4 regions of the Streptomyces sp. NPDC028308 genome follow, and region 4 is predicted to be linked to each of the others. Evidence: riboswitches for the same ligand, from Rfam matches in the RefSeq annotation. Region 4 holds a riboswitch; each other region holds the start of a gene.
What was found. Region 4 has a riboswitch for cyclic di-AMP ahead of ACZ4VA_RS22565 (C40 family peptidase). Riboswitches for the same ligand answer to the same signal wherever they lie in the genome.
Positions count from the first base shown of each region.

Region 1: it holds a riboswitch for cyclic di-AMP, as region 4 does, so the genes downstream of both, ACZ4VA_RS32150 (M23 family metallopeptidase) here and ACZ4VA_RS22565 (C40 family peptidase) in region 4, are expected to answer to the same signal.
Region 2: it holds a riboswitch for cyclic di-AMP, as region 4 does, so the genes downstream of both, ACZ4VA_RS13095 (C40 family peptidase) here and ACZ4VA_RS22565 (C40 family peptidase) in region 4, are expected to answer to the same signal.
Region 3: it holds a riboswitch for cyclic di-AMP, as region 4 does, so the genes downstream of both, ACZ4VA_RS08180 (M23 family metallopeptidase) here and ACZ4VA_RS22565 (C40 family peptidase) in region 4, are expected to answer to the same signal.

Region 1 is NZ_JBVHTO010000015.1:21,543-28,503, reverse strand. It holds gene ACZ4VA_RS32180 (amino acid permease) at 1-392, shown strand, start outside; tRNA gene ACZ4VA_RS32175 (tRNA-Lys) at 503-578, shown strand; gene ACZ4VA_RS32170 (dihydrofolate reductase family protein) at 674-1,816, shown strand; gene ACZ4VA_RS32165 (alginate lyase family protein) at 1,916-3,130, shown strand; tRNA gene ACZ4VA_RS32160 (tRNA-Met) at 3,224-3,297, shown strand; gene ACZ4VA_RS32155 (PP2C family protein-serine/threonine phosphatase) at 3,441-4,778, shown strand; cyclic di-AMP (ydaO/yuaA leader) riboswitch at 5,034-5,191, shown strand; gene ACZ4VA_RS32150 (M23 family metallopeptidase) at 5,203-6,252, shown strand; gene ACZ4VA_RS32145 (aldo/keto reductase) at 6,309-6,961, shown strand, end outside.
Region 2 is NZ_JBVHTO010000005.1:116,665-123,625, reverse strand. It holds gene ACZ4VA_RS13105 (ATP-dependent Clp protease proteolytic subunit) at 1-391, shown strand, start outside; gene ACZ4VA_RS13100 (hypothetical protein) at 399-707, shown strand; cyclic di-AMP (ydaO/yuaA leader) riboswitch at 1,075-1,239, shown strand; gene ACZ4VA_RS13095 (C40 family peptidase) at 1,243-1,716, shown strand; gene ACZ4VA_RS13090 (DUF6328 family protein) at 1,796-2,329, shown strand; gene ACZ4VA_RS13085 (ATP-binding protein) at 2,414-2,866, opposite strand; gene ACZ4VA_RS13080 (helix-turn-helix domain-containing protein) at 3,116-3,973, shown strand; gene ACZ4VA_RS13075 (DUF397 domain-containing protein) at 3,983-4,207, shown strand; gene ACZ4VA_RS13070 (8-amino-7-oxononanoate synthase) at 4,254-5,387, opposite strand; gene bioB (biotin synthase BioB) at 5,550-6,773, shown strand; gene ACZ4VA_RS13060 (adenosylmethionine--8-amino-7-oxononanoate transaminase) at 6,766-6,961, shown strand, end outside.
Region 3 is NZ_JBVHTO010000003.1:121,834-128,794, reverse strand. It holds gene ACZ4VA_RS08205 (alkaline phosphatase family protein) at 1-127, opposite strand, end outside; gene ACZ4VA_RS08200 (DUF5998 family protein) at 127-723, opposite strand; gene ACZ4VA_RS08195 (bifunctional acetate--CoA ligase family protein/GNAT family N-acetyltransferase) at 808-3,681, opposite strand; gene ACZ4VA_RS08190 (HPr family phosphocarrier protein) at 3,887-4,168, shown strand; gene ACZ4VA_RS08185 (GntR family transcriptional regulator) at 4,433-5,128, opposite strand; gene ACZ4VA_RS08180 (M23 family metallopeptidase) at 5,314-6,078, opposite strand; cyclic di-AMP (ydaO/yuaA leader) riboswitch at 6,091-6,253, opposite strand; gene ACZ4VA_RS08175 (M16 family metallopeptidase) at 6,498-6,961, opposite strand, start outside.
Region 4 is NZ_JBVHTO010000009.1:327,185-334,145, reverse strand. It holds gene pcrA (DNA helicase PcrA) at 1-1,277, opposite strand, end outside; cyclic di-AMP (ydaO/yuaA leader) riboswitch at 1,766-1,923, shown strand; gene ACZ4VA_RS22565 (C40 family peptidase) at 1,931-3,088, shown strand; gene ACZ4VA_RS22560 (hypothetical protein) at 3,258-3,611, opposite strand; gene ACZ4VA_RS22555 (C40 family peptidase) at 4,156-5,235, shown strand; gene ACZ4VA_RS22550 (hypothetical protein) at 5,384-6,013, shown strand; gene ACZ4VA_RS22545 (response regulator transcription factor) at 6,154-6,933, opposite strand; gene ACZ4VA_RS22540 (ATP-binding protein) at 6,930-6,961, opposite strand, start outside.

The DNA.
Region 1 (6,961 bases), on a different contig from region 4:
CGTACCTGATCAACGTGACGGCGTACGCGGCCGTGACGTCGATCGCCGTCATCGGCCTCTACATCGCGTACGTCATCCCGACGCTCCTGCGGCTGCGCAAGGGCGAGGCGTTCGAGCGGGGGCCCTGGCACCTGGGCCGCTGGTCGCGGGCGATCGGGATCGTCTCCGTCGCCTGGGTGGCCGTCATCACCGTCCTCTTCATGCTGCCGCAGGTCTCGCCGGTCACCTGGGAGACCTTCAACTACGCCCCGGTCGCGGTCCTCGTCGTCCTCGGCTTCGCCGCGACCTGGTGGCTGGTCTCGGCCCGCCACTGGTTCCTCAACCCCGGCCACGAACGCACCATCGCCCGTGAGGCCGCCCGTGCGGGCGCACCCGAACCGGTCGATCCCTGACCCTTCCCGCCCACTTCAGACCCCCCGGCGCGGCCGGGTCACCGATACCCGATCGGAGTCCCGGCCGCGTCCGGCTATGCTCGGGGATGCATCGGCGCGAGCCGTTGCGTGGACCCTTAGCTCAATTGGCAGAGCAGTGGACTTTTAATCCATTGGTTGTGGGTTCGAGTCCCACAGGGTCTACCACGCACAGCGCCTCACGCGGCCTCGGCCGGGTGGGGCGCTGTTGTCGTTGACCCGAACCACCACGAGCCGAGCGCTCGGAGCCGGAGAGTGCGCCCATGCCCCACCCCCACGTCCTGCTGTCCGCCGCCGTCTCCCTGGACGGCTTCCTGGACGACACCGGGCCCGACCGCCTGCTGCTCTCGGGGCCGGCCGACTTCGACCGGGTCGACGAGGTACGGGCGTCCAGCGACGCGATCCTGATCGGCGCGGGCACCATCCGCGCCGACAACCCCCGGCTGCTGGTGAACTCGGCCGAGCGGCGGCGGGCGCGGCTCGACGCGGGGCGCCCGGAGTACCCGCTCAAGGTCACGGTCAGCGGGTCCGGCGACCTCGACCCCGCGGCGCGGTTCTGGCACACCGGCGGCGACAAGACGGTCTACACGACGGACACGGGGGCCGCCCGGGCAGCCGCCGCGCTGCACGGACTCGGCGTCGAGATCGTCGCGGCCGGCCCCGAACTGGACTGGCGGACCGTCCTGGAGCACCTGCACGACGTACGCGGTGTCCGGCGGCTCATGGTGGAGGGCGGCGGCCGGGTGCACACCCAGCTGCTGCGTCAGGGCCTCGCAGACGAACTGCAGTTGGTCCTCGCCCCGCTCCTCGTGGGCGAGCCCGACGCACCCCGCATGTTCGGCCCCGGCCCCTACCCGGCTGGACGGATGAGCCTGGTGGAGACCCGGCCGGTCGGGGACGTCGTCCTCATGCGCTACGTCCCCACCGCCCCCGGCACCGGACCGCTCGCCACCGCCGCCGACCGGCGCTGGCTGGCACTGGCCTGCGAACTGGCCGCCCAGTGCCCGCCCTCGGAGACCGCCTTCAGCGTCGGCGCGGTCGTCGTCGCGGCGGACGGCACCGAGATCTCCCGCGGGTACTCGCGCCAGGGCGACCCGGTGGAGCACGCCGAGGAGGCCGCCCTCGCCAGGACCGACCCGGCGGACCCGCGCCTGGCCACCGCCACCGTCTACAGCAGCCTGGAGCCCTGCGCCCGCCGCGCGTCCCGGCCCGCGCCCTGCGCCCGGCTGATCCTCGACGCCGGGGTGCGGCGCGTCGTCACCGCCTGGCGGGAGCCCGACACGTTCGTCGCCGGTGCCGACGGCAGCGGGGTCCTGACGGCGGGCGGCGCCGACGTCGTCGTACTGCCGGAGTACGAGGAGGCGGCCAAGGCGCCCAACCGGCACCTGCTGCCGCCCGCCGCGTGACCGGGGCCGCCTGCCGGACGGGCTAAGCCATCCTGCGGGCGGGCGGCCGAGGGGTCAGGCTGCGAGGGAGTCGATGCGGCGGACCCGGAGGTCGAGGCGATGCGTTCAGTGGGGCGGCGGGTGACGGCGGTGCTGCTCGCACCGCTGCTGATGGGGCTGTTGGCGTCCTGCGGGACGTCCTCGCACGCGCGCTCGGCGGTGCGGGCGCGGCCCGAGGACGGGGCGTTCGAGCACCCCGGAGTGCTGGTCAGCCGGGAGCAGCTGGACAACGTGCGGCGGCACGTGGACCAGGGCGAGCAGCCGTGGGTGAGCGCGTTCCTCGGCATGCGGGACAGCCGCTACGGGTCGTACAAGTGGCAGGCCAAGCCGTACGCGACCGTGGCGTGCCCGCCCGACACCCGGGCCGGGCGCGGCTGCGTCGAGGAGCGCGAGGACGCCATCGCGGCGTACACCCAGGCCCTGTTGTGGAGCGTCACCGGCCGGCCGGAGCACGCGGCCAAGGCGATCGAGATCATGGACGCCTGGTCGGACCGGGTGCGGCGGCACACCGAGGCCAACGCCGGACTGCAGACCGCCTGGGCGGGATCGACCTGGGCCCGCGCCGGGGAGATCGTGCGGCACACGAAGGCCCACTGGCCGGCGGCGGGCGTCGAGCGGTTCCGGCGCATGCTGCGGACGGTGTACCAGCCCGAAGTCACCAAGCCGGTCCCGGACTTCAACGGCAACTGGGACCTCGTCATGACCGACGCCGCCATCGGCATCGCCGTCTTCCTCGACGACCACCGGGCCTTCGACGCCGCGCTCGCGCGCTTCCGGCAGCGCGTCCCCGCCTACTTCTACCTGCGTCAGGACGGGCAGCTGCCGATGGCCCCGGCGGGCGGCACGGTGGACACCCCGCAGAAGATGACGACGTACTGGTTCGGGCAGAAGCGCTACACGGACGGGGTCGCGCAGGAGACCTGCCGCAACTTCAAGCACGTGGGGTACGCGCTCGCCGCCACCGCCCACATCGCCGAGACCGCCTGGCACCAGGGCGTCGACCTGTACCGCGAGGTCGAGGACCGGCTGCGCGCGGCGCTCACCTTCCACGCCCGCTACCAGCTGGGCGAGACGCCGCCCGGCTGGCTGTGCGGCGGCAAGGTCGACCGCGACATGGGGCCCGACATGGAGGTCGCCCTCAACCACCTGGAGGGCCGGCTCGACGTCCGCGTCCCGGCCGCCCGCAAGCTCGTCGAACGGACCCGGCCCGCCGGAACGGACGATCTGTTCGTGTCCTGGGAGACCCTGACCCACGCCGGGAACCCGGCCGCCTGACCCCCGGCAGGAGCCGAATTCGCAGGTCGCGGGGGTGGCCGGGTGCAGGCGTGCGTCCGCGCCCCCGCCGATGGCGTACACTGGTCTCAACGACGCGGGGTGGAGCAGCTCGGTAGCTCGCTGGGCTCATAACCCAGAGGTCGCAGGTTCAAATCCTGTCCCCGCTACTGAAGGCCCAGGGCCGGAACTCGGATCATCGAGTTCCGGCCCTGAGTCGTTTCCCGGGCCGGGCCCGCCGGCGCTCCCATCGGTGTCATCCGGTCGGTCCACACCGGTCGCCGCCCGCCCCCGTGGCGGGAAGCCTGGACGGGTGGGGCAGCGAGGTGGCGCGCGACGGCCGGAGGAACCGGGGTCCGGCGGGGCCGGCGGCCGGTTCTCCGACGCCGACGACCGGGCCGCGCCAGACCCCCGTGACCGCGTGCCCGGCGGCGGGCCGGACCTCGGAGCGGGCCTCGTGGACGGCGGCCGGAAACCGCTTCCCGGAGGGCGCGAACGGGCCGGGGGACGGCTGCCCGGCGATCCGGTGCCCGATCCCGGACTGGGCGTCCCGTCACCGCCCGCCCCGGAGCGGCCCGCCCGCCGGATCTCGTACGCGCGCACCGTGGTGCGCGCCCTGCCCGCGCTGCTGATCGTCGCCGGGGTCCTCTACGACTACCTCACCCCGTCGCAGTTCACGGCCGCCCCCTTCTTCACGGCCGCGCCCCTGGTCGCCGCGCCGCTGCTCTCGCTGCGCGGCACGGTCCTCACCGGCCTCGCCACGGTCGCCGCCGTCCTCGCCGTGCACGTCGACCTCGGCATCGTCGCGCACGCGGAGGCGGTCACCGAGCTGGTCACCGTGGCGACCGTCACCGTCCTCGCCGTGCTCATCAACATGCTCGTCCGCCGCACCGACCGGCGGCTCGCCTCCGCCCGCGAGATCGCCGAGGCCGCCCAGCGCGCCGTGGTGCCGCGCCCGGAGGAACGGATCGGCGGGCTGGAGGTGGCGGCGCGCTACGAGGCGGCGCAGGCCGACGCGTTCATCGGCGGCGACCTGTACGCGGTGCAGGACTCCCCGTACGGGGTGCGGCTGGTCGTCGGGGACGTGCGGGGCAAGGGAATGGGCGCGGTGACGGCCGTCGCCGTCGTCATCGGGGCGTTCCGTGAGGCGGCCGAGCACGAGCCGACGCTGGAGGCGGTCGCCCAGCGGCTGGAACGGGCGCTGGCGCGCGAGGGGACGCGGCGCGACGGGCTGGACGCCTTCGAGGGGTTCACCACCGCCGTTCTCGCGGAGGTCCCGCACGGGGACGGCTTCGTGCGCGTCGTCAACCGCGGCCATCCCCCGCCGCTGCTCCTGCACGCGGACGGCACCCTGCGCACGCTGGAGGGGCCGGACTCCGCGCTGCCGCTCGGGATGGGCGAGCTGGGCACCTGGCCCGACCGTGCCGCCGTGGTGCCGTTCCCGGGCGGGGCGACGCTCCTCGTCTACACGGACGGGCTGTCGGAGGCGCGCGACCCGGAGGGCCGCTTCTACGACCCCGCGGCCCGTCTCGCGGGACGGGTCTTCCGCGACCCGGACGCGCTGCTCGACACCCTCATCAAGGACGTGCACCGGCACACGGGAGACGGGACGACGGACGATCTGGCGCTGCTGGCCGTACGGCGGCCGTGAGTCACCGGGGCGGGAGAAGGGGCCGAGGTCACCGCGAGTGATCGAGTAGCACCGCTGCGCATAACAACTGACGAACCGTCAGCGAAAATGAGGTTTAGCCCGCAGGGTCAACTCGCCCGGTTTTCACCGCCCGTGACCCGTAAGTCCGTGACGAAGACGTTAATGATCAGTCGGAACAGCTTGGAATACGGGACCCGAGTCTATTAACGTTCGATAACGCAGCGCGGTCGTCCCAGCCGTCACAAGAGATGGCTCCGTGCGCACGCGCCGAATCCCGCAAGGGAACCGGGGAACCACCAACTTGGGGTGAATCGAGCGTCTTCCGCGGTGCGGTGCACCCTGGTCGACGCGCGTAGGAGACCTTCCTGCTCCGAACCCGTCAGCTAACCCGGTAGGCGAGAAGGAAGGAAAGGAGCGCGCCCACGTGGCGTCCAACCGGCCTGCCCAGTCAACCTCGTTCGCGCCGAGTGACCAGCAGAGCAACACCTTCGGCTACGGCCGCGGCAACGACGAGGGCCCCTGGGAGGAGTGGAATCCCACCGAGGATTCCGTCCGTCCCGTCCGTGGCCGGCACCGCGTCTCCAAGCAGCGCGGCGGAGGACTCGCCCGCAGCTCCACCGTCCTCGGCGTAGGCGTCATCGCCGCCGTCGGCGCGGGCGGCATGGCCACCGCGCAGAGCGGCAAGCCGCCGGTGTCCATCTCGATGCCCGACCTGTCATCGGTCGCCGACTCGGCCAAGGGCCTGATATCGGACGGCTCCGACGCCGGCGCACCGAAGGGCTCGGCCACCCCGCTCACCACCGCGGGACTGACCAACTCGGACACCGCGCGAGGCACCACCGACGCGGGCGAGGCCCTGCGCGCCCGCATCATGCAGCAGGCCGAGTCGCAGCAGGACCAGGTCGACCTCAAGGCCGCCGAGGCGGCTCAGGCCGCCGCCGTGAAGAAGGCCGCCGAGGAAGCCGCCAAGACCCAGGACGAGGCCGAGGCCAAGGCCGCCGCCGCCAAGAAGAAGGCGGAGCAGGAGGCCAAGGAGAAGGCCGAGGCGGAGCGCCTCGCGGAGCTCGCCAAGAGCTACGCGCTGCCGACCTCCTCGTACACGCTCACCTCGCGCTTCGGTGACTCCGGCTCCATGTGGTCCTCCGGCTACCACACCGGCCTCGACTTCGCGGCGCCCACCGGCACGCTGATCAAGGCCGTGCACACCGGAACCATCACCGAGGCGGGCTGGGCCGGTTCGTACGGCTACCGCACCATCCTCACCCTGGAGGACGGCACCGAGGTCTGGTTCTGCCACCAGTCGTCCATCAGCGTCAGCGTGGGCCAGAAGGTCGCCACCGGTGACGTCATCGGACGGGTGGGCGCGACCGGCAACGTGACCGGGCCGCACCTGCACATGGAGGTCCACGCGGGCGGCGCCGCCACCGGCATCGACCCGATGGCGTGGCTGCAGAGCAAGGGCCTCAACCCGTAGGTCCGCCGGCCGGGCTCGCGGAATAGGCGGTACCGCGGACGATGTTGAAATCGTCCATGACTTCTCTCCGCAAGCTCGGCCCGTCAGACCTCGAGGTCTTCCCGCTCGCCCTCGGCGGCAACGTCTTCGGCTGGACCGCCGACGAGGCGCAGTCCTTCGCCGTGCTGGACGCCTACGCGGCGGCCGGCGGCAACTTCGTGGACACCGCGGACACCTACTCCTCGTGGGCTCCCGGCAACGAGGGCGGCGAGTCGGAGACCGTCATCGGCCGGTGGTTCGCCGCGCGCGGCAACCGTTCCGACATCGTCCTCGCGACCAAGGCCGGCGCGCACCCCGCGTACAAGGGGCTGGCGCCCGACACCCTCAGGGCCGCCGCCGACGCCTCGCTGCGCCGGCTGGGCACGGACTACATCGACCTGTACTACACGCACTACGACGACCCCTCGGTCCCCGTCGAGGACATCATCGGCACGCTCGACGAACTGGTGCGGGCCGGCAAGGTGCGCGCCGTCGCGGCCTCCAACATCTCGCCCGAACGGCTCCAGGAGTCCCTGGAGTTCTCCGACCGCGAGGGCCTGGTCCGCTACGTCGCCGTCCAGCCGCACTACAACCTCGTCTCCCGCCGCACCTACGAGGGCCCGCTCCAGGAGATCGCCTCCCGCTCCGGCCTCGCCGCCGTCCCGTACTACGCCCTGGCCTCCGGCTTCCT
Region 2 (6,961 bases), on a different contig from region 4:
GATCTACGACACGATGCGGCAGGTGTCCTGCGACGTGGAGACCGTCTGCCTGGGCCAGGCCGCGTCGACGGCCGCCGTGCTCCTCGCCGCGGGCACCCCGGGCAAGCGGCTCGCGCTGCCGGGCGCGCGTGTCCTCGTCCGCCAGCCGTCGGCCGCCGAGCCGGTGCGTGGGCAGGCGAGCGATCTGCTCATCCACGCGGCGGAGACGGCCCGCACCCGCGACACGCTGGAGGAGTTGCTCGCGCGGCACACGGGGCGGAGCCGGGAGCGGATCGCCGCCGACATCGAGCGGGACACGGTCCTGGACGCCCCGGCGGCGGTGGCGTACGGGCTGGTCGACCGGGTCGTGCCGCGCCACCGGTCCTCGCGCCCCGCGACCGGCGGAAGGTGAGGCGCCGATGCTGCCGCCCGAACTGCCTCCCCTGCCCGCGCTGACCCGCGCCGAGGCGGAGCTGATCGACCGTTACCTCGACGTCGTCGACCTGCTGGGCCGGATCAATCCGGCCCGCCCCGGGGACACCTACCGCGGCCTGCGGGCCGCCCAGGCGCTGGTCGTGAAAGCCGCCGCACTGCGGGACGCGCTCACTCTGATGCACCAGCGGGGCGAGAGCGAGGTCCACGCGCCGACCCTGGCCCAGGCCCTGCGGGTCCTGGACGGTGAGCGGCGAGCGGCCAGGGTCACCCTGCCGCCCCCGGCGGACAACTGACGCACCCCCATCCCGGGCCGGTCCCCGCCGCCGGCGCGCGGTGTCCGGCCCGGGACACAAACGCACCAAAAGGCGTACCCCCCAACGGCGTAGACGCGCCCCCTTTTTCCAGCCCTCCCGAGTTGCGCAACGCGCGTACACCAAGGGCGGAATGAGGCGTTCCGCCGCAGGTGCGCGCATGGTCGACACCCCCAACCCCCGTTCGAAATGGGGGGTGTCCACCCGAACGGGTGAGTGGTGAGTAACCCCACAAATCCCCGGTTCCGTTCGGATTTTCCGACATCCATGAGTGAAGATCCCTCCGACGACAAGCCCCCGCCGCAGCGGCGGGGCGGTCCGGGCGGACGCCGAGTCCTGCCGCCGCCCGGATGACCGGTCGACAGAAGTGGATCGGCAGGAGTGGAGGACCCAGCACGACGGGCCGCCGGAGCAATCCGCGTGGTCCTTGGGGTGAAGCCGCACACCGCGGCCGGGCAACTTCGCCAGCCCGAATCCGACAGGTCATCCTTCACAGGCGGCTGACGAAGGGTTGCGCATGACTGCGCTCAATCGTGTCCCGTCGCTGTGGACCCGGGCCGGTACGGCCTCGGCCCTCACCATCGCCGCCGTCGGCGGCAGCCTCGTGGTCCCCGGCGTCGCATCCGACGCCGCCGCGGCCTCGACGGCGACGAAGGCACTCCAGATCGCGGCCTCCAAGAAGGGTGCTCCGTACAAGTACGGCGCGACGGGGCCGCGCCGCTTCGACTGCTCCGGGCTCACGCTCTACTCGTACAAGAAGGCGGGCAAGAAGCTGCCTCGTACGGCCGCGGCGCAGTACAACAAGACCCATCACGTCTCCGCCTCGCACCGCAAGGCCGGAGACCTCGTGTTCTTCCACTCGGGCCGGAACGTCTACCACGTCGGCATCTACGCCGGGAAGGGACGGATCTGGCACTCGCCGAAGACCGGAGAGGTCGTGAAGCTCACGAAGATCTGGACGAAGAGCGTCTGGTACGGCCGGGTCGGCTGACCCGCCCGTAGAGGGCGGCGGCGGTCGCCGTCGCCCTCCGAGGGCGTGACCGGGGCCGGAAGCGGATACACGTCCGTCCATGGCCGACCGACACCCTCACTCCGCGCGGAACGAGACGTCCCTGGAGCGCGCGGACCGCAACTTCGCCGAACTGCTCCAGGAACTGCGCGTCGTCCAGACGGGCGTGCAGATCCTCTTCGCGTTCCTGCTGACCCTGGCGTTCACCCAGCGGTTCCCGTCGCTCGACACGGTGCAGCGCGCCACGTACGTCACCACGCTGCTCCTCGCCGTGCTGGCCGCCGCCCTGTTCGTCGCGCCGGCCGCCCTGCACCGGTCGCTGTTCCAGCAGAACGCCAAGGCCACCATCGTGCGGGTCTCCTCCGCTCTCGCCTCCGCAGGGCTGTGCGTCCTGACGCTGGCCTTCACCGGCTCCGTGCTGCTCGTCGTGGACGTCACGCTGGGGCGGGGGGCGGGAATCGCCGCGGCGGCGGGGACGCTGGCCGTCTGCGTGACGCTGTGGGGCGTCCTGCCCAGGCTCGTAAGGCGCTCTCTGAGGGCGAAGGGGGCCCCGGTGGGCAAACAGGGGCAGGACGGGCCGATGGGGCGCCGGTGACGGCCCTGAGGGCCCCGGCGGCGGGGAGCGTCTCCGGACGGGGCGCGCGACGCGTACGCGGGGACGGCGTGGCCGGGTGCCGCGTCAAGGTTCCTGTCCCGCCGTGACCGGCTGGGCCGGGAGGGACCAAGGGAGCTCGATCGCGACCGTCTTGCCGCCCTCCCGGGTGGGCCGCACGCTCATCTTTCCGCCGCACTCGGCGGTGAGCCAGCGGATGATCACGAGACCGCGGCCGTTGTCCTGCTGGACGGCCGCGGGCAGCCGCTTCGGGAAGCGCGGGTGGCTGTCGGTGACGCCGATGCGCAGCTGCTCGTCGCGGTCGAGCACGACGTCGACGGTGAAGGTCGGGGACTGCCCGAGGGTGTGCTGGACGGCGTTGGTGGCGAGTTCGGACACGATCAGGCGTACGGTCTCGGCGATGTCGGAGTCACCCGGCAGACCCCACTCGGCGAGCACGCCGGTGACGTAGTTCCGGGCCGCGGAGACCGAGGCGGGATCGCTCGGCAGAGTGACGGATGCTTCCTGGTGATCTGCCATGGCGACGTCGTCCCTTTCCCACGGGACCCGTAGTCCGACACGGAGCGGATGGTTCGAGTACGGTCCCGGACTGGTGCTTCGCGCCAGACTGCCATCACCGCACGCCTCACGGGCGCCATCCACCAAGATATGCATATATCTGTCGCTCGAAGCGGTGAACTCTGCGGCGAGCGAACCCATTTGGCCGGGTCCCGGGCTCATCCTCTACCGTCGCCGTGAACGCCGCTCACCGGGCGGAAGGAGACGGCCATGCGACACGGTCCAGCGGTGCGGCGCCGCAAGCTGGGCGCCGAACTGCGCGCCCTGCGCACCCGGGCGGGACTCACGAGCGGCGAGGCGGCCCGGCTCGTCGGGTGGCACCAGTCGAAGGTGAGCCGGATCGAGACCGGCACCAGCGGGGCGAAGCCGCCGGACGTGCGCCGGCTCCTCGACGCCTACGGCGTGCAGAACCCCGGGCTGCGGGAGCTGCTGATCGGGCTGGCGGGCTCCGAGGGCGGCGGGCGCGACCACTGGTGGCACGCCTACCGCGGTGTACTCCCGCCTGCGTACCGGGACTTCATCAGTCTGGAGTCGCAGGCCAGCACCATGCGCACGCTGGAGACGTCCGTCGTACCGGGCCTGCTGCAGACACCCGAGTACGCCCGAGCGGTCACCCGGGCGGCCGTGAAGGGGCTGGAGGACGGAAAGCTGAACACGCTCGTGGAGGTACGGCTGGCCCGTCAGGACGTGCTGTGTTCGAATGCGCCGCTGGAACTGAGCGCCGTGCTCGACGAGGCGGTGCTGCGGCGGACGGTCGGCGGACCTGCGGTGATGGAACGCCAACTGGAACGGCTGCTGGAGGCGGCGCACCTTCCTCACGTGCGCCTCCAGGTCCTCCCCTTCGCGACCGGAGCCCACATCGGAATCACCGGGCCTTTCGTAATCTTCTCATTTCCGAACACTTCTGATCTGGATGTGGTTGTTCTTGACCACATGACGAGTAGCCTCCATCTCGAACGGAAAGAAGACCTCCAGGCCTATACGGAGGCCTTCAACACCCTTCGGATCCACGCCCTTTCGCCCGAGGAGTCCGTGGATTACATCGCCGCGATACGTGACGGCGCGTGAGGAGTCTTCATGTCCGCACTGCCTCGGTACGTACCTTCCAGCACGTCCCTGCACGGCGTGCGCTGGCTGCGCAGCAGCCGGAGCACCGGGATGAACAACTGCGTGGAGACCGCGCGACCGGGACCGGGCCCCTGGGCCGGGCTGGTCGCCGTCCGCGACTCGAAGAACACCGCGGGGCCCGCCCTGCTCTTCGCCCCGGCCGCCTGGGAGGGGTTCATCGCCGCCCTGGGCTGAGCCCCGCACCACCCGCCTCGCCGTACCGGGCTGGTCCCCGGGGCGTTCACCGCGTCCGGCTGATCACCCGTACGGCGTGCTCGATCTGTCCCTCGGCGAGGTCCGCGCGGGCGGTCAGCCGCAGGCGCGAGACACCGTCCGGCACGGACGGCGGCCGGAAGCAGCCGACGGCGAGACCCGCCTCCCGGCAGCCGGCCGCCCACGCCACCGCCCGCTCCGGGGACGGCGCGCGCACCGACACCACCGCGGCGTCCGGCCGGACCGCCTCCAGGCCCTCGGCCGTCAGCCGGGTGTGCAGGGTGCCCGCCACCCGCCGTGCACGTGCCGCCCGCTCCGGTTCACGGCGCAGCAGCCGCAGCGCCGCCAGCGCCGCGCCCGCCGCGGCCGGTGCGAGGCCGGTGTCGAAGATGAAGGTCCGGGCCGCGTTGACCAGATGGTCGATCACCGCGGCCGGTCCGAGGACCGCGCCGCCCTGGCTGCCCAGCGACTTGGAGAGCGTGACGGTGACGACGACGTCGGGCGCGCCCGCCAGACCGGACGCCTCCGCGGCACCGCGCCCGCCCTCGCCGAGCACGCCGAGGCCGTGCGCGTCGTCGACGACGAGACCGGCCCCGTACTCCCGGCAGGCGGCGGCGAGTCCGGCCAGCGGTGCCGCGTCCCCGTCCACCGAGAAGACGGTGTCCGACACGACGACGGCCGGCCCCTCGTGGGTGCCGAGCGCCTTGCGGACCGCGTCCGGATCGCCGTGCGCGACGACCTGTGTCGTGCCGCGGGCCAGCCGGCAGCCGTCGATCAGCGAGGCGTGGTTGCCCGCGTCGGAGACGATCAGCGAGCCGTGCGGCGCGAGCGCCGTGACGGCCGCGAGGTTGGCGGCGTACCCCGATGAGAAGACGAGCGCGGACTCGAAGCCGCAGAAGTCGGCCAGCTCCCGCTCCAGTTCGCCGTGCAGCTCCGTCGTGCCGGTGACCAGCCGGGAGCCGGTGGCGCCGCCGCCCCAGCGCCGCGCGGCCTCGGCCGCCGCCTCCGTGATCTCCGGATGGCGGGCGAGGCCCAGGTAGTCGTTGCTCGCGAGGTCGAGGAGCGGGGAGTCGGCGGGGCGCGGGCGCAGGGTGCGGACGAGACCCGCCCGGCGGCGGTGCTCCGCCTGCTCGTCGATCCACGCGAACGGCGATGCGGCCATGCTGGCGCCTCCGGGCCCTGATGAGGTCGTTTTGTGGACAGTGCACAGACCCTAGCCGCCCGGCTCGCCGCCCAGGATGTGGCAATACCCACACCTCGAACGGTCTCTGTTGTGCAAACTCTCCTTGGCCCCGGGCGGTCGCATAGGCAAGGATCGGACCTCATGGACCTGCTGAACACGCTGGTGGACAAGGGGCTTCGGCGCGAGCTGCCGACCCGGGACGAAGCTCTGGCCGTGCTGGCCACGTCCGACGACGAGCTGCTCGACGTGGTGGCGGCGGCGGGCAAGGTGCGCCGTCACTGGTTCGGCCGACGGGTGAAACTCAACTATCTGGTCAACCTCAAGTCCGGTCTGTGTCCCGAGGACTGCTCCTACTGCTCGCAGCGGCTCGGTTCGAAGGCCGAGATCCTGAAGTACACCTGGCTCAAGCCCGACGAGGCCTCGCAGGCCGCGGCGGCGGGCCTGGCGGGCGGCGCCAAGCGCGTGTGCCTGGTGGCGAGCGGGCGCGGTCCGACGGACCGTGACGTGGACCGGGTCTCCGACACCATCAAGGCAATCAAGGACCAGAACGAGAGCGTCGAGGTGTGCGCCTGCCTGGGGCTGCTCTCCGACGGGCAGGCCGAGCGGCTGCGCGAGGCGGGCGCGGACGCCTACAACCACAACCTGAACACGTCCGAGGGGACGTACGGGGACATCACGACCACGCACACGTACGCCGACCGCGTGGACACGGTGCAGAAGGCGCACGCGGCGGGACTGTCCGCGTGCTCCGGCCTGATCGCGGGCATGGGCGAGAGCGACGAGGACCTGGTCGAGGTCGTCTACGCGCTGCGCGAGCTGGACCCCGACTCCGTTCCGGTGAACTTCCTGATCCCGTTCGAGGGCACCCCGCTCGCCAAGGAGTGGAACCTGAGCCCGCAGCGCTGCCTGCGCATCCTGGCGATGGTCCGCTTCGTCTGCCCCGACGTCGAGGTCCGGATCGCCGGCGGGCGCGAGGTCCACCTGCGCACGATGCAGCCGCTCGCGCTGCACCTGGCCAACTCGATCTTCCTCGGCGACTACCTCACCAGCGAGGGCCAGGCAGGCAAGGCCGACCTGGAGATGATCGCGGACGCCGGCTTCGAGGTGGAGGGTGCGGGCGAGGTCACGCTGCCCGAGCACCGCGCGCCGGCCGGCGGGTGCGGTTCCCGGGAGAGCGCGGGCTGCGGCTCGCACGAGGGCGCGGGCTGCGGGTCGCACGCCGAGGCGGGCTGCGGGTCGCACGAGGGCGGCGGTGGCGGCGGTGTCTGCGGGTCGGCCGCCGCGCCGCAGGCGAGCGAGGCGCGGACCGACCTCGTCGCGGTCCGCCGACGGGGTGCCGGAACGGACCTCGCGCCCAATGCCTGAGCTGTCCGTGCCGGAACTGCTCGACCTGGACCGGCGGCACGTCTGGCACCCCTACGGTCCGATGCCGGGCCGTCAGACGCCGCTCGTCGTGGAGTCGGCGAGCGGCGTGCGGCTGCGGATGGCCGACGGTTCGGGCGAGCTGATCGACGGGATGTCGTCGTGGTGGTCGGCGATCCACGGCTACAACC
Region 3 (6,961 bases), on a different contig from region 4:
CGCCGGGCACCTCCATGCCCGCGGCGAGCGTGGGCAGCAGGTCGGCCAGCGAACCGGTGCCGTACTCGGGGACGGGCGCGGAGTCGAGGGCGAGCGGTTCCGGGTGGTCCCAGGCGGGCAGAACCATCAGCGCGTGACGTCCGCGGTCGCTTCGGAGAGGGCCTGCGCGAAGGCGAGGGCCTGACGCACCGTCTCCGGACCGTCCCCGGCCTCGCTGACACGCAGGCTCAGGTCGTCCGCCGTGGAGCTGCCGGTGTAGCCGTGGTCGGCCTCGCAGTTCGGGTCGCCGCAGGCCGCCGGCTCCAGGTCGATGCGGGAGACCGCGCCCCAGCCGATGGTCAGGACGACCTCGCGGGGCAGCGTACCCGGCGCGTACGACTCGGGGTTCGCCACGACGCGGCTGACCACGACCGACGAGATCCGGCTGAGCTTCACGGACTCCGTCGACGTCGTGGCGTACGGCGTCGGGGAGGTGGTGTCCGCCGCCTGCTCGTCGGTGTGGCTCACGATGAAGCGGTTGGCGGTGAGGACCAGCACCGTGACGTGCCTGCGGACCTCGTTCGCGTCGAACGTCGTCTCCTGGTGGACCAGGAACGACCTGACGGCATCGCCGCCGACGGCGGCTTCCACCGCCTCGGCCACGAGAGCCGGGTAGTAGCCGCTGCGCTCGATCGCCGCTCGCAGCCCCTGGGTCGTCGTACTGGTCTTGGCCATGACGTCCATCCTACGGTGGCGCACCGGCTGCGAGGCACCGCTCGCGGGTGTCGGGCGGGGGACGGGCCACCCGGCGGGGGCGGCGGGGCGCGGTCAGACGACGGGGAGCGTGCGGGGGCCCAGGTCGTCGCGGGCGGGGGGACGGGCGAGCCGCACGGTGGCACCGAGGACGCTCACGCCGTGCGGCGCGACGACGACCGGCTCCAGGGAGACCGCGACGACCTCCGGGTGGTCGTCGACCAGCCGCGACAGGCGCAGCATGAGCTCTTCGAGGGCGGCCGTGTCGACGGGGGCCGAGCCGCGCCAGCCGAACAGGAGCGGCGCCGTCCGCACCGACCGCACCAGCGAGGCCGCCTCCCGGTCGGTGACCGGGATCAGCCGGTGCGCCGTGTCGCCGAGCAGCTGGGACGCGGCCCCGGCCAGCCCGAACGAGAGCACGGCACCGGCCGCCGGGTCGATGACGGCCCGTACGACGGTGTCGACCCCGCGGGGCGCCATGGCCTGGACGACCGGCCGCAGCTCCTCCGGCGTGCCGAACAGCTCGGTCAACTCGGCGTAGGCCCGGCGCAGTTGCTCCTCGTCGGCGAGGTCGAGCCGGACGCCCCCGAGGTCGGCGCGGTGGCGCAGGTGCGGGGCGGTGGCCTTGAGGGCCACGGGGTAGCCGAGGGTGCGGGCGGCCTCGGCCGCGTCGTCGGGCGTGGGCGCGGGCAGGGCCCTGCGGACGGCGATCCCGTACCGCCCGAGGAGGTCGCAGGTCTCGTCCGGGCCCAGCGTGAGCCCCTCAGTGCTCGCGAGGAGTCCGTCGATCAGCGCGGCGGCGCCCCTCTCGTCGATGTCCTCGCACTCCGGGACCTTGCCGGGGTCGGCGGCCTCCCGGCGCCACTGGGCGTACTTCACGGCCTCGGCGAGGGCGCGGACGGCCCGCTCGGCGGCGGGGTACGCCGGGATGAGGCGGGGGCTCGCGGCGAGGTCGTCGCCGGCTGCGCGCTCCGCCGGGCGCGGCGTCCCGGCGGTCCGCTCGGAGGGTGCCGGGGAGGTCCGGGCCCCGGCCGGCTGGGGGGCGGTGCTCGCGGCGGCGGACAGCGCCTCGGCGAGACCGCCCAGCTCGACGTGGACGACGAGCACCGGTTTGGCGGGAGCGGCCGTGGCGGCGGAGCGCAGCGCCTCGGCCAGCGCCGCGTCGGCCGCGGACGTCTCCCCCACGGCCGGGATGGCGGTCACCACCACGGCGTCGCAGTCGTCGTCGGCCAGCGCGTGGGCCAGCGCGTCGTGGAAGTCGTCCGCCGAGGCCGCCGTCGTCAGGTCGAGCGGGGGCAGCGGGCGCAGTCCCTGGGCGAGGCAGGCGTCGTAGGTGAGGAGGCCGAGCGACTCCGAGTTGCCGAGGATCGCGACCCTGGGGCCCTGCGGAAGGGGCTGGCGGGCCAGCAGCAGCCCCGCGTCGACGAGCTCGGTGATCGTGTCGACGCGGATGACGCCGGCCTGCCGCAGCAGCGCGGAGACCGTCGCGTGCGGGAGCCGGGTGGCCCGTACGGCGTGGCCCTGCGGGGCGGCCCCGCCGTGCCGCGCGCCCTGGACGACGACCAGCGGCTTCGCCGCCGCGGTCCGCCGGGCGAGCCGGGTGAACTTGCGGGGGTTGCCGATGGACTCCAGGTACATCAGGGCGACGTCGGTGTCCGGGTCGTCGTACCAGTACTGGAGCACGTCGTTGCCGGACACGTCCGCACGGTTGCCGGACGAGACGAACGTCGACACGCCCGTGACGCCCGTGACGCCGCCGCCGCGCCGGTGCAGCCGGGACAGCAGCGCGATGCCGATCGCCCCCGACTGGGCGAACAGGCCGATCCGGCCGGCGCGCGGCATCTCCGGCGCGAGGGAGGCGTTGAGGCGCACCCGGGGGGAGGTGTTGATGACCCCGAAGGCGTTGGGCCCGATGATGCGCATGCCGTACGTACGGGCCTGGCGGACCAGCTCGCGCTGGCGCTCGCGTCCCTCGGGACCGCTCTCCGCGTATCCGGCGGAGACCACGACGAGTCCCTGCACGCCGTGCACACCGCACTCGGCGACGATCTCGGGCACCTGTTCCACGGGGACGGCGACGACCGCCAGGTCGACGGGCTCGGCGATCTCCCGGACGGAGCGGTGGGCCGGGACGCCGGCCAGCTCCTTCTCCTCGAACGCCCGGTTCACCGCGTACAGGCGGCCGGTGAAGCCGGCGTCGCGCAGGTTGTCCAGGACGCTGCGGCCGACTCCCCCGGGGGTGCGGCCCGCTCCGATCACGGCCACCGAGCCCGGCGCGAGCAGCCGCTGCACGGACCGCGCCTCGGCCCGCTGCTCCCGCGCCCACTGGACGGCGCGTGAGCGGTCCGTCGGCTCCAGGTCGAACTCCAGCCGGACGACGCCGTCCTCGAAGCTGCGCTTCTGCTGGTAGCCGGCGTCCGTGAACACCTTGATCATCTTGCTGTTGGCCGGCAGCACCTCGGCGGCGAACCTGCGGATGCCGCGCTCCCTGGCCACCGCCGCGATGTGTTCGAGGAGGGCCGAGGCGACGCCGCGCCCCTGGTGGGCGTCCTGGACGAGGAAGGCGACCTCGGCCTCGTCGGAGACGGGGGGCGCCTGTCCGCCGTCGGGGCCGGCGGGCGCCGGGTGGGAGGAGGCGGGCAGTCCGTCGGGGGTGATGCGGTCGTAGCGCACGGTGGCGATGAACTCGCCGCCGACGGTGGCCGCGAGTCCCACGCGGTCCACGAAGTCGTGGTGCGTGAAGCGGCGGACGTCCTTGGCGGACAGGCGCGGGTAGGGCGCGAAGAAGCGATAGTACTTCGACTCGTCCGAGACCTGCTCGTAGAAGCTGACCAGCCGCTCGGCGTCGTCGACCGTGATGGGCCGGATGCGCGCGGTGCCGCCGTCGCGCAGCACCACGTCGGCCTCCCAGTGGGCGGGGTACTCGTGCCGGTCCGACGACGTCTGCATGGGGCCCAGCGTACGGCGCGGGTCCGACACCGTCGCGGCGCAGGCCCGGGCGCGCGACACCCCTTGAGGGCAGGTCCGGCGGCGGCTTCGGGGGGCATCCTGGAGGCGGAGTCCGCCCGGGTCCCGTTCGCGGGCCGCCGGGACACGCTCCACCGTATGGGACACTGGTCTAGACAACCCTGAAACACTCGAAGGGCAGCATCACATGGCTGAGCGCCGCGTCAACGTCGGCTGGGCCGAGGGCCTCCACGCCCGCCCCGCCTCCATCTTCGTCCGGGCGGCCACGGCCTCCGGCGTCCCCGTGACGATCGCCAAGGCGGACGGCGACCCCGTCAACGCCGCGTCGATGCTCGCGGTCCTCGGCCTCGGCGCCCAGGGCGGCGAGGAGATCGTCCTGGCCTCCGACGCCGAGGGTGCGGACGCCGCGCTCGACCGTCTGGCCAAGCTGGTCTCCGAGGGTCTCGACGAGCTTCCCGAGACCGTCTGACCCCGCGGACACCCCGCATGCGGCGAAGCCGCGTCGAACCCGGACCGGGCCGACGCGGCTTCGCCGTTTTCCATGCCCGGACGGAAGCCCCCGCCTCCGTCCGGGTCTTTTCCGTGCACCGCCCCCGACCATTTTCCGCTCCCGGCCCGAACACGGCGTCCGGAGCATGCGGAAAAAGCGCCCCCGTGAATTACCGGCGCACGGAAAAGAAGGCAGCGGAAATACTCCCCCGCCACATATCCCTCTTTGTATACGGCGCTTCTGTTAATGCCGCAGGCCCGACGTGTTTACGGGATGTTGCGAAGTCCTCACACGGTCCGCGAGGTCGCCCCGGCCAGGCGAGCGGAAGCGGTGCGCGGAGCCGGCGCGCTCGGTGTGCAGCGCGGTGATGGCGCGCGCCCGCTCACTGTCCCCGCGTGCGACGGCGTCCACGATGCCGCCGTGCTCGGCCCAGGACTCCGCGGGACTGGCAGGGGCGTCCACCGCGTACATCCAGGCGATCTTGTGCCGCAGCTGGGCGAGCGTCGACGTGAGCGCGGGGCTTCCGGACGCCTGCGCGAGCGTCTCGTGGAACCAGACCCCCAGGGACCGCAGATCCTCGCTGTGGCCCCTCCTGGCCCGCTCCTGCCCCAGCCTGACCAGTCCGCGCAGCACCTTGAGGTGGGCCTCGGTGCGGCGCTGCGCGGCCCGCGCGGCGCCCAGCGGCTCCAGCAGCATCCGCATCTCCAGGAGGTCGGCCGCCTCCTGCTCGGTGGGCTCGGCCACGCACGCGCCCGCGTGCCGCCGGGTGACGACGAAGCCCTCGGCCTCCAGGGTGCGCAGCGCCTCGCGCACCGGGACGCGCGAGACGCCGTAGCGGCGGGCGAGCAGTTCCTCGGTGAGCCGGCCGCCGCGCTCGTAGACACCCGCGACGATGTCGTCACGGATCGCCGTGCATACCGAGTGCGCCGGAATGCGCATGAGCGGACCTCCGCCTTAATCATCGCGAAACGCCGTCGATTGACGCCCATTCAGTGACTCTATTGCAGCGGGACGGAATTTCCGACGGCGGACCGGAATCCATGGCTATTTTTTGGACAGAGGGCCGTTCGAAACGACGAAGGCCCCGGCTCACGGAGCCGGGGCCTTCGGAAGTCGTACGGGTGTCAGAGGCTGACGCCGTGCGAGCGCAGATACGAGACGGGGTCGAGGTCCGAGCCGTACTCGGCCGTCGTACGGGCCTCGAAGTGGAGGTGGGGTCCGGTGGTGTTGCCGGTGGACCCGGAGAGGGCTATCTGCTGTCCCGGGGTGACCGTCTGCCCCTCGGTGACGCTGATGGACGACAGGTGGCCGTACATGGTGTACGTGCCGTCGTGCATCTTGATGACGACCTGGTTGCCGTAGGCACCGCCCCAGCCGGTCGTGACGACGGTGCCCGCGCCGACGGCGTGGACGACGGTGCCCGACGCGGCGTGGAAGTCGACGCCGGTGTGGCTGCCGGAGGACCAGAGGCTGCCACCGGTCTTGTAGCCGGTGGAGACGTAGGAGCCTGCGATCGGCGCGACGAAGGTGTTGAGGAGCTTGCGCTCGGCGGCGCGGGCGGCGCGCGCCTTGGCCGCGCGCTCCTCCTTCACCTCGGCCAGAGCGCGCTGCCGCGCGGCCTCCTCGGCCTTCTTCAGCGCCGCGGCCTCTTCGGCGGCGTGCTGCTGGGCGGCGGCCTGCGCGTCGATCTGCTCGGCGACCGTGTCGCCGATCGTGATGGCCTGGGTGAGCCCGGTCTGCTGGACGGCGGTGTCCGCGGCGAACGCCGGGGCGGCCAGGGTTCCGATGACACCGGTGGTGGTGAGAGCCGCCACGCCCGCCGCACTCTTGGTGGTCCGCGTGATCCGGCTCGGACGACGATGCTTCCCGGTGGCACGGGTGAACGCCATGAAGGGGCTGGTCCTTTCCTTCCCTCTCGCCTACCGGGTTAGCTGACGGGTTCGGAGCAGGAAGGTCTCCTACGGGCCTCCTCCGCGAGGAAGGACGCCCGATTCACCCCAGGGACTGCGATGGGTCCCCGGCTCCCCTGGCTCGCGCCGTACGGGGACTCGGCGATGACTGTCCGGTGCCGCGGACGCGGCGCACTGCCTGACGAACAGCCGGATTGACGCTAAGGGGGGCGTCTTTCGATCGACAAACGGATCGCGGTTTTTGTAGTGCATGCCACAGGGCAGAAGGGCAACCACCTAGCAATACGGACATATTGAGGACGAAGTCGGGTAAGCGCGCGCGAAACCCCGGATGGACCACGGGTAAACGCGAGAACCCCGGCGACCTCTCGGTCACCGGGGTCCTTGTCCGCACGGTCCTACTCGGCTCGTACGACGCTGACTTCACCGATCCCGAGCGCCCTCACGGGCTCCGCGATCTGCGCGGCGTCGCCCACCAGGACGGTCACCAGCCGGTCCACCGGGAAGGCGTTCACGACCGCGGCGGTGGCCTCCACCGTGCCCGTGGCGGCGAGCTGCTGATAGAGGGTCGCCTGGTAGTCGTCCGGGAGGTGTTGCTCGACCTGGTCCGCGAGCGTGCTCGCGACCGCCGCCGCCGTCTCGAACTTGAGCGGGGCGACCCCCACGAGGTTCTGCACGGCCACATCGCGCTCCGCGTCCGTCAGGCCCTCCGCGGCGAGCGTGCGCAGGACCTTCCAGAGGTCGTCCAGGGCGGGACCCGTGTTGGGCGTGTCGATGGAGCCGCTGATGGCGAGCATCGCGGCACCCGAGCCGTCCGGGGCCGAGCGCAGCACCTGGCCGAACGCCCGCACTCCGTAGGTGT
Region 4 (6,961 bases):
GCCTTGGCGTCGCCCGCGTCGGTGAGGCGGTCTATCTCGTCGGCGACGAACTGTGCCTCGTCGTGCTCCGTGTCGGCGACGTAGCCGGTGATGCGTGCGCCGGCGCCGGCGTTGGTCCACAGGTTCTTCGGGCGGCGGCTCTCGTTGCGCTCGATGACGGCGTTGGCGGCGCTCAGGATCGTCTGCGTGGAGCGGTAGTTCTGCTCCAGGAGGATCGTCGTCGCGTCCGGGTAGTCCTCCTCGAACTGGAGGATGTTGCGGATCGTCGCGCCGCGGAAGGCGTAGATCGACTGGTCGGCGTCACCGACGACGCACAGCTCGGCGGGCCCGAGGTCGCCCTCGGCGGGCGGCACGTCCACGGGGTGCTCGGCGGTGCCGACGAGCTCGCGGACGAGGGCGTACTGGGCGTGGTTCGTGTCCTGGTACTCGTCGACCAGCACGTGCCGGAAGCGGCGGTGGTAGTGCTCGGCGACGTCGGGGAAGGCGCGGAGCAGATTGACCGTCGTCATGATCAGGTCGTCGAAGTCGAGGGCGTTGGCCTCGCGCAGCCGCGACTGGTACATGGCGTAGGCCTGGGCGAGGGTCTTCTCGAAGCCGTCGGCGGCCTGGGCGGCGAAGTCCTCCTCGTCGATCAGCTCGTTCTTCAGGTTGCTGATCTTGGCACTGAAGGACTTCGGCGGGAAGCGCTTCGGGTCGAGGTCCAGGTCGCGGCAGACCAGGGCCATGAGGCGCTTGGAATCGGCGGCGTCGTAGATCGAGAACGAGGAGGTGAAGCCGAGCCTCTTCGACTCGCGGCGCAGGATGCGGACGCAGGCGCTGTGGAAGGTCATCACCCACATCGCGTTGGCCCGCGGGCCGACGAGCTGCTCGACGCGCTCCTTCATCTCGCCCGCGGCCTTGTTCGTGAAGGTGATCGCGAGGATCTGGCCGGGGTGCACATGGCGCTCGCCCAGCAGGTACGCGATGCGGTGCGTGAGCACGCGGGTCTTGCCCGATCCGGCGCCTGCCACGATGAGCAGCGGGGAACCGGCGTGCACCACGGCCGCCCGCTGGTTCTCGTTCAGCCCGTCCAGCAGCGCCGCCGGGTCCACCGCGGGGCGCGCGGCGCCGTCGCGGTAGTACGCGTCCCTGCTCGGGGGCGCGTCGAAGCGGCCGCCGAACAGGTCGTCCGGGAGGTGCTCCGGCGTCCCGTCCTCGGGCGGCGGCGGGGGCTCTTCCTCGTGGGCCCCGGAGGGCTTGAGGTCCGCCAGGAAGCTGTCGTCAAAGAGGCTGCTCATCGCCTTCCGAGTCTAGGCCGCCCCACTGACACCCCGCGGCCACCTCGGGAACTCCGCCGCATTCCGGGACCGGCCCGCCGGTCACCGCCGCCCCGCTCCCCTCGTAGGCGCATCGCCCCCGCACCACTCGCCAGGCCCGCCGTCTTCCCGTACCCGGGCCGCCGCTTCGCCCCGTCGGGCAGCGTGCCGCTCCGTCCGGTGCCGCCCCCGCCGCCCGGCCGCTCTCGCCGTCCGGAACCACCCCGTCACCTGGGGTGACGGCCGGACGAGACGCACACCACGTCCGCCGAGGAAGGCGCACATGTCAGGACAATCAGCCGGAAAACGATCCGCGACGGCGGCGCGACCCGGTCCCCGCGAAAAAGGTCACGAAAACGTATCGGGCATATCGAACATCAACCTTCACAGAAGCCACACGCGTTGGCTAGCGTGCCGGTCAGGCCGCCCGACCCAACCGGCGAACGACGCCGGGCCGCGCGGCCTCCGCCGAGTCCGGCGCGCCCACGCGGCAACCGGAGCCGGGGACCCACCGACCTTGGGGTGAATCGGTCCGACCGCCTTGTCGGGCGCGGACCGTAGGGCAACCCTTCCGAACCACCCGCCCGAACCCGACAGCTAACTCGGTAGGCGGATCGTGGAAGGAGTCGCCTCTCTTGGCGTCGCATCGCAAATGGCGTCCTGCGGGAACGCGCGTAGCGGGTGTCCGGGCCCCGGGCCTCGCCACGGCGGCCCTCACGTCCGTGGCCCTGCTCTCGCAGACGGCGAACGCCGCGCCCTCGGCCGAACCCAGGCCGAGTCTCGAGGAAGTCCAGAAGAAGGTGGACGACCTCTACCACCAGGCCGAGACGGCCACCCAGAAGTACAACGCGGCCAAGGAGAAGAGCTCCAAGCAGCGCCAGCGCGTCGACACCCTGCTGGACGACGTGGCCAAGCGCACCGAGAAGCTCAACACGGCGCGCGAGGAGCTGGGTTCGTACGCCGCCGCCCAGTACCGCACCGGGGCCGCAGCCCCCGACACCGCGACCCTCCTGCTGGCGGACGACCCGCAGGACTACTTCGACCAGACCCAGCTCATGGGCCGTCTGACCAGCCGCCAGAAGGTGGCGGTGGACGACTACGTCACCGAGCAGGCGGCGACGGCGAAGAAGCGGGCGGAGGCCTCCGAGAGCCTGGAGAAGCTGACCACCTCGCAGCGGACGCTCAAGTCGACCAAGGCCGAGGTGCAGCGGAAGCTCGCCGACGCCCGCGGACTGCTCTCGAAGCTCACCGCCGAGGAGAAGGCGCGGCTCGCGGCGATCGAGGAGAAGAAGCGCGAGGAGGCCGACCGCAAGGCCGAGGAACTGGCCAGGCAGCAGGCCGCGCAGGAGGAGCGGAGCCGCGAGGAGACCGCCCAGCAGGACCAGGGCGACTCGGACGCCGGCGCGGGCGGCACGGCGGAGGACCCGGCGTACGCCACCACGGCCGACAAGGCCATCGCCTTCGCGCGGGCCCAGGTCGGCAAGCCGTACGTGTGGGGCGCGACCGGCCCGGACTCCTACGACTGCTCCGGTCTCACCCAGGCCGCCTGGAAGGCCGCGGGCGTCTCCCTGCCGCGCACCACCTGGGACCAGGTCGACGCGGGCACCACGGTCCCGCTCTCCGACATCAAGCCCGGTGACCTGGTCTTCTTCTACGACGACATCAGCCACGTCGGCCTGTACATCGGCAACGGCATGATGATCCACGCCCCGAAGCCGGGCGCGTACGTCCGCGAGGAGTCGATCTACTACGACGGCACCTCGTCGATCCACAGCGTGGTGCGCCCCGCGTAGGGGACGCCACCACGCCGGCACCCCCTCGCGTTCGTGTCCGGTACGGCCCCCGGGTCGCACCGGACACGGCCGCCGGGCCTGCCGATGACCATGGGGTCACGCCGGGCGCGGCCGTCGGGCCGGTCGGGCCGGTCGGGCCGGTCGCCCAGGGTTCCCCGGGCGGGCGCCGTCAGGTCCAGAGCACCGCGATGAAGATGTTCGCGACGGTCAGCAGGCCGACCGCGGCGAAGGCGCCCTTGTCGACCTTCTCCTCGTCGCGCTTCACGTAGACGAGCCCGAGGATCACGATCAGCAGGGCCAGCTTCACGCCGAGCTTGACGTTGTCGAGCGAGTTGTCGTCGGCTTGGTTGAGACCGACCAGCACGACTCCGGTGACCAGCATGGTGAGCGCGCCGTGCAGCATCGCGGGGACGAAGCGGGCCGTGCCCTGGCCCATCGCCTTCATCTGGGTGAGGAAGCCGCCGAGGAGCGCGGCGATGCCGATGATGTGCAGGCCGACGAAGAGATGGATGAGTACGTCCATGCGCCGGAGCCTAATCGGGGCCCCGCCGGCCGCCTCCACCAGCCCTCCCTCCGGCTCCGGTAGCCGTCTCCAGCGACCCGCTTCCGGCTCCGGCAGCCGTCCGGCCCCCCGGTCGGTCGCACCCCACGGGACCCACCCGCCGCAGTGTTCACCTCCGTCTCGGCGGTCACGCGACACCTCTCACGACCGCCCAGTGGGCTCATAGCACCAGGGTCTCGGGCCCCGTCGGAAAATCCCCGCTTCGGTCAGCACTCAGCGTCAAGCCGACGCCCACGGACCGGGAGCGCGGTCACATCCGGTCACCCGGCGGACCTCTCCCGCCACTTCCGCACATGGCGTCACCGGCCGCTCACGCTCAGGTTTAGCGTCCTCCCCCAGGTGACCGGCTCTCCACCGCCGCCCGGGCCAGGGGCGGCAACCGGTCGCTTCCGCCGAAAGGTCCGGCGGCGCCCCGCTCCCCCTGTGCGGGCCGTCGCCGGACGCGTCGCCGTGCCCCGCCGGGCGGCCGTGCGGAACGAGTCTTCGCGAAAGGATGTGTGCCCTCGTGGCATCGCACCGCAAGCCCAGACAACGCTCGCTCGGCGGTCAGACGGCCCGCACCGCCGCCACCCTCGCCCTCGCGGGCGCGACGACGGCCACCGCCTTCGAGGGGACGGGACACGCCGAACCGCAGCTCTCCCCGGCGCAGGTCAAGGCCAAGGTCGACAAGCTGTACCAGGAGGCGGAGGTCGCCACCGAGAAGTACAACGGGGCGAAGGAGAAGGCCGACAAGGGGGAGCGGCGGCTCAGGACGCTGCGCGACGAGGCGGCCCGCAGGACGGACCGCCTCAACTCGGCCCGGGACGCGCTGGGTTCGATCGCCACGGCGCAGTACCGCACCGGCGGCCTCGACCCCGCCGTGCAGCTCGCGCTGTCCGAGGACCCCGACCGGTACCTGGACGGGGCCGCCTTCGCCGAACGTGCGGGAAGCCGGCAGGCCGCGGCCGTGGCGCGCGTACGCAAGCAGCTGCGCGAGATCGAGCAGCTGCGGGGCGCCGCCCGCGTCGAGCTGACCTCCCTCAAGTCCCGGCAGGCCGAGCTCAAGCGGCAGAAGAAGACGGTCAACACGAAGCTGGGCGAGGCACGCCGGTTGCTGTCCCGGCTCACGGACGAGCAGCGGGCGCGGCTCTCGGCGGACGGCGGCGGCACCGGGCACGCCTCGCGGGCCGGCGCACGGGAGACGGCGGGCCTCCCGTCCGGCACCGGCACGAGTGCCACCCCGGCCAAGGCGCCCGGTTCCCGGGCGGCGGAGGCGGTCGCGTACGCCTATCAGAAGCTCGGCAGCCCCTACGTGTGGGGCGCCACCGGCCCCAACGCCTTCGACTGCTCGGGCCTCACCCAGGCCGCGTACCGCGCCGCGGGCGTGTCGCTGCCCCGCACGACGTACGCCCAGATCGGGGCCGGCCGGCGGGTCTCGCGCGCCGAACTCCAGCCGGGGGACCTCGTCTTCTTCTACTCGGGAATCAGCCATGTGGGCATCTACGTCGGAGGCGGCCGGATGATCCACGCCCCCAACCCGTCGGCGCCGGTACGACTGGCGCCGATCGACGAGATGCCGTTTGCGGGGGCTACGCGGGTGGTGTGAGGACCCCGTACGGCAGGCGGAGGATTCCGGCCGGACGCGGGTACGCGCTGATGGCATGGCCACGTTCGCGCGGTAGCGTCGACCGCAGACGCGCACCGTCCGTCGTGGTCCAGCGGCATCGCCGCCCGTCGCCGTCCGAGAGGTCCCGATGTCCCCTTCCCTGCTGCCGCTTCCGCCGCCCTGGCAGCTGCGGACCTGGCCGGACCGGTCGGCGCTGCTGGCCGACCGGGGGCGGGCCCTGGAGGAGTTGCGGGCGCGAAGCCTCGGGGTGCACCGGGTGCTGCTGCTGTGGCTGTTGTCGCTCGTGGCGATCATCGGGTGGGCGCTGCTGGTGCTGCCGCTCCAGCAGTTCGAGCAGGGTGATCCGACACGCGTGGTGCTGGGGCCGATCTTCGCGATCCTCGGGCTCGCCTCGCTCGCCCCGCCCGTCGTCGCGGTCGCCGTGGCCGTCCGCCGCGACCGCCAGATCGAGCAACTCCTCGACGCCTGGCTGGTGTTGGACAGTCACCCGCCGACGGACGCCCGCCTGCGCTCCCCCGGCCTCAGCCTCTTCTGGCTGCTCTCGTCCACCGTCATGTGCGCGATCGGGCTGTGGGCGTCGCTCGCGGCGGTCTCGGGCGCCGAGCCGGGCCGCGACGCGCACAGCGACGTCGTCCTGGGGATGGGCATCGGGCTGATCCTGTGGCTGACGGGCCTGCTCGGGATCGCGAAGGCCGTACGCCACTACCGCTGGGTGCTACGGGTCCTGGGACCGGCGCCGGCCGCGACGCCCCGCTGACACCGCTCACCCCCGCCGACCCGGACGACCGGCGGGCCCCGACCGCCCTCGGCCCGCCGCAGCCCCGCGCCTTCCCCGGGTGCGGGCCCGCCGAGTACGGGCGCGTGACCACCGGGTACGGGCGCGAGAGGCCCGGTCGCTCACACCAGCCGGCGTGCCGTCGCCCAGCGGGTCAGCTCGTGCCGGTTCGACAGCTGGAGCTTCCTCAGCACCGCCGAGACATGGGACTCGACCGTCTTGACGGAGATGAACAGCTGCTTGGCGATCTCCTTGTACGCGTAGCCGCGGGCGATGAGGCGCAGGACCTCGCGCTCGCGCTGGGTGAGGCGGTCCAGGTCCTCGTCGACGGGCGGGGCGTCGGTCGAGGCGAAGGCGTCCAGGACGAACCCGGCCAGGCGGGGCGAGAAGACCGCGTCGCCGTCCTGGACCCGGAAGATGGAGTCCACCAGGTCGGTGCCGGTGATCGTCTTGGTGACGTAGCCCCGGGCGCCGCCGCGGATCACGCCGATCACGTCCTCCGCGGCGTCCGAGACCGAGAGCGCGAGGAAGCGCACCGGCTGCTCCGGGTCGGCCATCAACGGTGCGCAGCGGCGCAGCACTTCGACGCCTCCGCCGCCCGGCAGGTGGACGTCGAGGAGGACGACCTCGGGCCGGGTGGCCGTGATGACCGTGACCGCCTGGTCGACGTCGGCGGCCTCGCCGACCACCTCCACGCCGGTCCGCTCGGTCTCCCCGATCTCGGCCTGCACCCCCGTACGGAACATGCGGTGGTCGTCGACGAGCACGACCCGCGCCCGGCGCCCGCCCGCGGCCGGCCCGGCCGGTTCCGTGGGCTCGCCGGCCCCCGTGGCGCCCGCCTCGGCAGAACTTCCGGGTCCCGCGGGCCCCTTGGCCTCGTCCGGCCCGTTCACGTCGCTCATGACGTACTCTCCGCCCTCTCCATCTCCA